2 linked regions of the Niveibacterium microcysteis genome follow. The protein of the gene in region 1 interacts with the protein of each later gene in a pairwise test. Links are inferred from orthologs where the notes say so. Each region holds a gene or a part of one and is shown on either strand. Other genes may lie near its edges.

Region 1 (5,683 bases):
ACCGCCATGGCCGACGGCAAGGTCAGGCGTGACCGAATCGCTCTGCCAGGAAACGTTTGAAGTCCGCGCCGATCTCCGGATGGCGCATGCCCAGTTCGACCGTGGCTTTCAGGTAACCAAGCTTGTCGCCGCAGTCATAGCGCGTGGCGTCGAATCGATACGCCAACACGGACTCTTCACGCAACAGCGCGGAAATCGCATCGGTCAATTGCAACTCGCCGTGTGTACCCGGCTTCAGGTTGCGCAGGTGCTCAAAGATTTGCGGCGTCAGGATATAGCGGCCGACCACCGCGAGGTTGGAAGGCGCTTCCTCAGGCTTGGGCTTTTCGACAATGCCCGAGATGCGGCGCAGATCGCCCGAGTCTTTCTCGGTACTCACCACACCGTAAGAGCCCGTCGCCTCACGCGGCACTTCCATCACGCCGAGCACCGAGCAACGGTTGTAGTTAAAGACGTCCGCCATCTGCTTGGTGACGGACGTGGCACCGTCCAGCAGATCGTCCGCCAGCAGCACGGCAAAAGGCTCATTGCCCACCACCGCTTCCGCACACAAAACCGCATGCCCCAGACCCAGCGCCTCGGCTTGGCGAATGAAGATGCAATTGACGCCCTTCGGAATCGTGTCTTCGACGATCTTGAGCATGTCGTGTTTGCCACGGGTCACGAGCTCGTTCTCGAGCTCATAGGCCTTGTCGAAATGGTCAGCGATCGCGCGCTTGGTACGCCCGATGATGAAAACCATATCAGTGATGCCCGCATCGGCCGCCTCTTCCACCGCGTACTGGATGATCGGCTTGTCGACGATCGGCAGCATTTCCTTGGGCATGACCTTGGTTGCCGGCAGGAAGCGGCTACCCAGCCCCGCTACCGGAAATACAGCCTTGCGAATTCGCTTCATTGTTCTTGATCCATTGTTTGGGGCCCAGCACTGCTTTCACGCAGCAGCGCGAGGAGTGCATCCTCGTCGAGGATCGTAATGCCCAACTGTTGCGCCTTGTCGAGCTTGGAGCCGGCCTCGGAGCCGGCCACCACGTAACTGGTCTTCTTCGACACCGAACCTGCCACCTTGCCGCCTTGCGCCTCGATCAACGCGGTGGCTTCGTCGCGCGACAGTGTCGGCAGAGTGCCGGTCAGCACGAATGTCTTGCCGCTCAGGGGGGCGGTTGCGGCAGCATCGGCAAGGCCTGCTGATTCCGGCCAGTGCACGCCCGCCGCCCGAAGCTGTTCGACCACCTCGCGGTTGTGTGCCTCCGCAAAGAAGCCCGCGATGCTTGCAGCCACGATCGGCCCGACGTCCGGCACCGCAAGCAGGGCCGTTTCATCAGCGGCCATCAACGCGTCAAGGGTGCCGAAGTGCCGTGCGAGATCCTTCGCAGTCGCTTCACCCACGTTGCGAATGCCCAGGGCGTAGATGAAGCGCGCGAGGGTGGTGCTCCGACTGCGATCGATCGCGTCGACAAGATTCTGGGCTGACTTCTCGGCCATCCGGTCGAGGTTGGCGAGCGCAAGCACGCCCAGTTTGTAGACATCGGCCGGCGTACGAATGATCGCCGCATCGACGAGTTGATCCACCAGCTTGTCGCCGAGCCCCTCGATATCCATCGCGCGACGCGAGGCAAAATGCAGCAGTGCCTGCTTGCGCTGAGCCGGGCAGTAAAGACCGCCACTGCAACGATGGTCCGCCTCGCCCTCTTCCCGCGTGACGGCAGAGCCACACACGGGGCAGCTTTGGGGCATTACAAAGGCTGTCGTCCCCTCGGGACGACGCTCGGGCAAGGAAGCAACGATCTCGGGAATCACATCGCCGGCGCGCCGAACAACCACGCTGTCACCGACTCGCACACCCTTGCGCGTGACCTCGTCTTGGTTATGCAGCGTCACGTTTGTTACGGTCACACCTCCGACGAAGACAGGCTCCAAGCGCGCAACCGGCGTCAGTTTCCCCGTCCGGCCGACCTGCACCTCGATTCCCTGAACCCGCGTCATGACTTCCTGTGCCGGGTACTTGTGGGCGACCGCCCAGCGTGGCTCACGGGTACGGAAGCCGAGCCGGCGTTGAAGCGCCAGCGAATTGACCTTGTAGACGACACCATCGATGTCGAATGGCAGTGCATCGCGCTGCGCGCCGACGCGATCATGAAAGGCGATCAGCCCCTCCGCCCCGAGTGCCACGCAGCGCTCGCTGCAGACCGGGAAGCCCCATTGCGCGAGTTGGTCGAGCAGCGCACCGTGACTGTCCGCCCCTCCCCAACCCGTCGTTTCACCGATGCCGTAGGCAAAGAAGGACAGTGGGCGCTGCGCGCTGATCGCAGGGTCGAGCTGACGCACGCTTCCGGCCGCCGCGTTGCGCGGATTGACGAAAGTCTTTTCACCACGCGCCATCTGCCGCTCGTTCATGCGCGCAAAATCGTCGCGCCGCATGTAGACCTCTCCGCGCACCTCAAAGACTTCAGGTGGGGTGTCGGTACGAAGTCGAAGCGGTATCTGGCGGATCGCGCGGATATTCTGCGTGACGTCTTCGCCGGTTTCGCCGTCACCGCGGGTTGCCGCCTGCACCAGAATACCGCGCTCGTAGCGCAAGCTGATTGCGAGCCCGTCAAACTTCAGCTCCGCGGCATATTCAACCGGCGGATCGGTTTCGGTCAGCTCAAGCTCACGACGCACTTGCGCGTCGAATGCGCGAGCGCCGCTCGCCTCGGTGTCGGTCTCGGTTCGGATGGAGAGCATCGGCACGGCGTGCCGAACCGGCGCGAACTGCGCGAGAGCTTTGCCGCCGACCCGTTGGGTCGGCGAATCGGCGGTGCAAAGTTCCGGATACTCGGTTTCGAGCGCTTGCAGCGCCTGAAATAACCGGTCGTACTCCGCGTCTGGAACAAGAGGTTCGTCCAGGACGTAATAGGCATGGCTGTAGCGCTCGAGCGTCGCCCGCAAGGTGGCGGCCTGCTCGAACGCCTCACGAGGCGCGATCATCGGAAGCCCTCAGGTGAAGAGGCGCAGTGCGAGGGTGCTGCCTGCCGGCACGCCCTGGCGATCCATCTGCTCCTGGAACTGCTGCACCTGGCTGCGGATCATCGAGAGTGAGGCGTCACTGAGTGGCTTGCCATTGTCATCGACCAGGTGTCCATGCAACGCGCCGGCAAACTGCCGCGCAAGCGCCACCATGCGATCGAAGGCCTCAATGCCCGCTGCCACGCGGGGCACATCAAGGCTCAGGGTGACCCCACTGCTGCTGCCGTGGCGTAGCGATTCCGGCGAGAAGAGCGCGGCGTCGCGATTGGCAAGGACGAACAGGCTCTGCCCTGCATCGTCACGAGCATGGAAGCAGCCGTCACCATCGAGCACCATGCCCGCCGCCTCGGCCAGCCCGCGCAACTTCGTGCCCGGGAAGGCATGCTCCCCAGCAACCACATTGACCGCGATCTGGATGTCGAGCGCTGCGCAGAACTGATCAACGCCCTGGGCCAGGGTCAGGGCTTCGCCGCGGTCCATGAAGCGCGGCACCGCCATGAACTGATCGCAGACTCGCTGAATTGCCGCGCAGAATGCGTCGACCTCACGTTCGCCGACCGCGCCACGGCGATCCGCCAGCTGCATCGCTGCGCTCATGCGCGTGAAACTGCGTTTGTCACCGGCGTCGAGCGCAACCCAGGCGTGGGCCGCATCATCGAATCCGTACCAACGCACGGCGCGATGCACCTGCGACAACGGGCCACCAGCGCCCTGAACTAGGGCCCCGCCGATCACACCGGCGGGGGCTTCGATACGCGCAACGCAGTCAATCGCGCGCGCTTCAAGTGGCAATTCGGGTTCGGCCGCGCGGCCAATCGGCGGTTGCGCGGGGATGCGCGCAGACGCGGGTTCGAGCCGCCCGCCCGGTTCTACCGGTTCTGCCGGGCCGCTTGCAGCACCCGCGCCCTCCAGCAGAACGTCGCGATGCTCCGAGCGAAACGCCTTTTCGGCGTTGCGGCGGGCCTTGCGTTCCTGCCAGGCGTTGTAACCGAGAACCAACACCACCACGCCGGCGCCGGAACCAATCAGACCATAAAGGAGTTCGTTGCCTGCCATGAGACCTCTCAAGCTGCGACTGGGTCGGCCAGGCGCAGCGCTTCTTCGATATCCACCTCGACCACGCGGGAGACGCCCTGCTCCTGCATCGTGACGCCCACCAGCTGGCGCGCCAGCTCCATCGTGATCTTGCTGTGACTGATAAACATGAACTGCGTGATGGACGACATGCGTTTGACCATCGCACAGAACCGTTCGGTGTTGGCGTCGTCGAGCGGTGCATCGACCTCGTCGAGCAGGCAGAACGGCGCCGGATTGAGTTGAAAGAACGAAAACACCAGCGCGATTGCGGTCAGCGCTTTCTCTCCACCGGACAACAAGTGGATTGAACTGTTCTTCTTGCCAGGCGGGCGCGCCACGATCTGGATGCCCGCGTCGAGAATTTCGTCGCCGGTCAGGATCAGCTGCGCCTCGCCACCGCCGAATAGCTGTGGGAAGAGCTCGCCAAACTGACGATTGACCGTATTGTACGTCTCCTGCAATTGCTCCCGAGTCTCGCGGTCGATACGCCGGATTGCATCCTCCAGCGTACCGATTGCCTCGTTCAGGTCACCTGACTGCGCATCAAGGTAGCCTTTCCGCTCTTCGGCGGCGAGCAACTCTTCCACTGCCGCAAGGTTTACCGGCCCCAGATCGGCCAGCTCGCGGGTAAGGCGGTTGATCTCCCGCACCAGCGTCTGGTCCTTCGGGCCCGCCGCAAGCCGAGCGGCGAACTCATTTTCGTCGAGTTCGATCTCCGCAAGTCGCTCGTCGTACTGCTGCTGACCCAGCTCTGCCGCCTGCAACTTAAGGCGCGCCTCTGCCAAAGCGTCGTTCAAGGGGCGCAGCGCGAGTTCGGCGCGCAGACGGGCTTCGTCGAGTTCCCGCAGGCGGGTCGCAGCGACGTCGAGCGCTTCGCGACTTTGCGCCAGCATCGCCTCGCGCGCTTCGCGCATCTCCAGCGCGCCCTGCAAGGCATCGCCGATCGGCGTTTCGTCCAGGCCGGCCTGCTCTGCTTCAGCGGCCTCGCGCTCACGCGCACAACGCACGATCTGCTCGGCGGCCTGAGCAAGCTGGCGCGCCAGGTCGTCGAGTTTGCCGCGGCACTCGCGTTCGGAGAACGCAGCCTCCTGCACTTCGCGCGCGAGTTGCTGCTCCTGCTGGCGGAGTGCGCGCAGCGCATTGTCCTGCTGCTGGGCGATGCCCTCGGTCGCTTCAAGCCGTTCACGCAGTTGCTCTGCGCGCTCTTCCTGTACCGACTGCGCGGTGATTGCAGTTTCCAGGTGAGTCCGTTCCGCGGCGACCTGCAAGTCGAGCTCTTCGATGTCGCGCAGCAGCTGGCCTGCGCGTTCATCGTAGCGTTGCCGAGCCTGCCCAAGCTGAACTGCGGCGAGCTGTTCGCGATGCGCGGTCTGTTGGGCGGCCTGATGCTCGCGACGCAGCGTGGTGAGCGATTCCTGCGCACGATGGCTTGCCGCTTCAGCCTCCGCCAGCGCGGCATGAGCCGCAGCGGCCTCTGCCTCCAGCGCTTCGACGTGCGCTTCAAGCTCTTCGAGTTCGCGCTGGCGTTCCAGCACACCGTGGCTGCCGGCATCAGCCCGCAGCCAAGAGCATGCCGCGCGGCTCAGCTCGCGCCCTG
Region 2 (3,293 bases), 1.8 Mb from region 1 along the record:
AGCCGACGATTTGTCCGTCGACTTCCGCCACCAGCGGCGACTCGTTCGGCTTGTTGTTCTTGAGCCGTTCCACCCACAGTTCGATACCGGGGTAGGGCAGCTGCAGCGTGTTGGCAAATACTTCGGGCGGCGCCATCAGCCGGGCAAGCGCTGCTGCGTCGCCCGGCTCTGCACGTCGGATCTTGGGCTCGGCGGCCACGTCAGCAGACGATGTTCACCAGGCGGCCCGGCACGACGATGACCTTCTTCGCCGGCTTGCCTTCCATGAACTTCTGCGCGACTTCGGACGCCACTGCGGCGGCCTCGATCGCTGCCTTGTCGGCCGAAGCGGGGACCTTAATGCTGCCGCGGGTCTTGCCCAGCACCTGCAGCACCAGCTCCACCTCATCCTGAATCAGCGCATCTTCCTGCGGCTCTGGCCAGGCGGCGTGGAGGATGTCGTCGCCGTAGCCCAGCTCGCGCCACAGCGCGTGTGCGATATGCGGCGTGATCGGCGAGAGCACGCGCAGCAGGATGCCGAAGCCTTCAGCGGCAACCGCATAGGCGGCTGCGAATGTCTCCGCGACATCTTGACTGGTGCCGACTTCGCGGGCGGCAAGCGGCATACGTTCGAGAGTGTTGAGCATCTTCATCGTTGCGGACGCAACGGTGTTGAACTGTTGCTTGCTCAAGTCGTAGTTGGCTTGCTTGAGCAACAGGTGAATCTCGCGTCGCACGCTCTTGATTTCGGGTGCTGCAGCCTGCAACGCAGCACCGTTCGCAAGGTGGCTCAGTCCTGATTCGATGACTGATTTCTGGTCACATGCGAACTTCCAGACGCGCCGCAGGAAACGATAGGAGCCCTCGACCCCAGCATCGGACCACTCCAACGTTTGCTCTGGCGGCGCAGCGAACATCATGAAGAAGCGCGCAGTGTCGGCACCGTACTGTTCGATAAGGCTTTGCGGATCGACGCCGTTGTTCTTCGACTTCGACATGGTGGTCATTTCGAAGTCCAGCGGGGTGCCGTCCTTCTTGAGCTTGGCACCAAGGATCTGGCCTTGCGGGCCGCGCTCGATCTCGACCTCGTCTTCCCAGTAGTAATTCTTGCCGCCGCCCTCTGGCTTGTGCGAGAACGCGGTCTTCAGCACCATGCCCTGCGTGAGCAGGTGCGAGAAGGGTTCGCGGTAAGTCACCAGGCCGAGGTCACGCATCACCTTGGTCCAGAAGCGCGAGTAGAGCAGGTGCAGGATCGCGTGTTCGATGCCGCCGATGTACTGGTCAACGGTCATCCAGTAGTTGGTCTCGGCATCGACCATCGCCTTGTCCGAGAAGGTGCTGGCGTAGCGCGCGTAGTACCAGGACGAATCGACGAAGGTGTCCATCGTGTCCGTCTCGCGGCGCGCCGGCTTGCCGCACTTCGGGCAGTTGCAGGCGAGGAAGCTTTCGAGCTTGTTGAGCGGATTGCCTGAGCCATCCGGCACGCAGTCTTCCGGCAGCACGACCGGCAGCTGATCATCCGGCACCGGCACCGAGCCGCAGTCATCGCAGTGGATGATCGGGATCGGGCAGCCCCAGTAGCGCTGGCGCGAGATGCCCCAGTCGCGCAGGCGCCACTGCACCTTCTTCTCGCCGAGTCCGAGTGCGGTGAGGTCGCTCGCAACAGCATCGACGGCAGGGCCGTACGTCAGCCCATCGTACTTGCCGCTGTTGATGCAAGTCCCGTCTTTGGTGTCGTACCACGACTTCCACCCGGCAAGGTCAAATTCTGTAAAGGCTCGGTCTGCGGCTTCGTCTCCGCTTTTGTGACCCGCATCAAGAATCGTACGCAGAGGGTGTTGAATCACCTGCTCGATCGCGATGCCGTACTTCTTCGCGAAGGCGAAGTCGCGCTCGTCGTGGGCCGGCACACCCATCACGGCGCCGTCGCCGTAGCTCATCAGCACATAGTTGCCGACCCAGACTTCGACTTGCTTGCCGGTCAGCGGATGGGTGACGAAGAGGCCGGTCGGCAGGCCTTCCTTCTCCATCGTCGCCATGTCGGCTTCCATCACCGAGCCGTGCTTGCACTTGTCGATGAAGGCGGCGAGCTCGGGGTTGTTCTTCGCCGCGTGGGTCGCGAGCGGGTGCTCGGCGGCGACCGCGCAGAAGGTCACGCCCATGATCGTGTCGGCGCGGGTGGTGAAGACCCACAGCTTGCCGTCGCCGATCAGGCCAGACTCGTCCGAAATCTCGTGCGGGAACGCGAAGCGCACGCCGATGCTCTTGCCGATCCAGTTGGCCTGCATCAGCTTTACGCGTTCTGGCCAGCCGGTCAGCTCATCCAGGTCACCCAGCAACTCTTCGGCGTACTGGGTGATACCAAGGTAGTAACCGGGGATCTCGCGTTTCTCGACCACCGCGCCGGTACGCCAGCCGCGGCCGTCGATCACCTGCTCGTTGGCGAGCACGGTCTGGTCGACCGGGTCCCAGTTCACGACCTGAGTCTTCTTGTAGGCGATGCCCTTTTCGAGCATGCGCAGGAACAGCCACTGGTTCCACTTGTAGTAGCTGGCGTCGCAGGTGGCGAGCTCACGGCTCCAGTCGATCGCGAAACCGAGCGACTTGAGCTGCTTCTTCATGTAGGCGATGTTCTCGCGGGTCCACTTGGCCGGCGGCACGCCGTTCTTGATCGCCGCGTTCTCGGCCGGCAGGCCGAAGGCATCCCAGCCCATCGGCTGCAGCACGTTGTAGCCGCGCATCTTGTGCGAGCGGGACAGCACATCGCCGATCGTGTAGTTGCGCACGTGCCCCATGTGCAGCTTGCCCGAGGGGTACGGGAACATCGACAGGCAGTAGTACTTCGGGAGCGAATCGTCCCGGGAGACTTCAAAGGCCTGGGTGGAATCCCAGTGTTGTTGGGCCGCGGACTCGATCTCGGCCGGCGTGTATTTGTCCTGCATGGGCGCGTGCTCGCTGCAAAAAGGCGAAAACGCGCATTCTACCGCCCGCACGCTGCAGCGCGGTATCCATATGCCGGGCTACGCTTGCGGCGCCCGGCATCGGGGCGTGAGATCAGGCTGCGCGGCGGACGCTGGCGCGCAGCGCGCCGAGCATGTCTTCCATGGCCTGCAGTGGCAACTGCGCGAGGTGATTCTGCGTGCGCACCATGCGGACCAGACGCGGCGCGAGGCGACGCTGGCGTTCTGCATCGGTCAGTTCGAGCAGGCGATCATGCGCTACAGCCCAGTATTCAGGCCCGCCGACCCAACCGGTGGTGTCGGTAGCATGGCGCAGCGCGTCGTGCCAGAGTTCCAGCGCCTGTTCGTCGCTGA

The links.
Region 2: the proteins of ligA (region 1) and leuS interact in binary tests that used the Escherichia coli proteins (3 or more experiments, as listed by UniProt). The link is inferred for Niveibacterium microcysteis from one-to-one orthologs.

What each region holds. Positions count from the first base shown.
Region 1 is NZ_CP071060.1:2,536,801-2,542,483, forward strand. Bases 433-3,388 are described here. They hold ligA (NAD-dependent DNA ligase LigA), read right to left. Parts: upstream 2,971-3,388; coding sequence 895-2,970; downstream 433-894. Other genes in these bases: galU (UTP--glucose-1-phosphate uridylyltransferase GalU), read right to left, coding at 433-898; JY500_RS11465 (cell division protein ZipA C-terminal FtsZ-binding domain-containing protein), read right to left, coding at 2,980-3,388. Outside these bases: more of galU, read right to left, coding at 23-432; more of JY500_RS11465, read right to left, coding at 3,389-4,065; chromosome segregation protein SMC, read right to left, coding at 4,074-5,683. UniProt on the Escherichia coli protein: DNA ligase that catalyzes the formation of phosphodiester linkages between 5'-phosphoryl and 3'-hydroxyl groups in double-stranded DNA using NAD as a coenzyme and as the energy source for the reaction.
Region 2 is NZ_CP071060.1:786,131-789,423, forward strand. It holds leuS (leucine--tRNA ligase), read right to left. Parts: upstream 2,922-3,293; coding sequence 201-2,921; downstream 1-200. Other genes in the region: JY500_RS03675 (GNAT family N-acetyltransferase), read right to left, coding at 1-199; JY500_RS03685 (hypothetical protein), read right to left, coding at 3,034-3,293.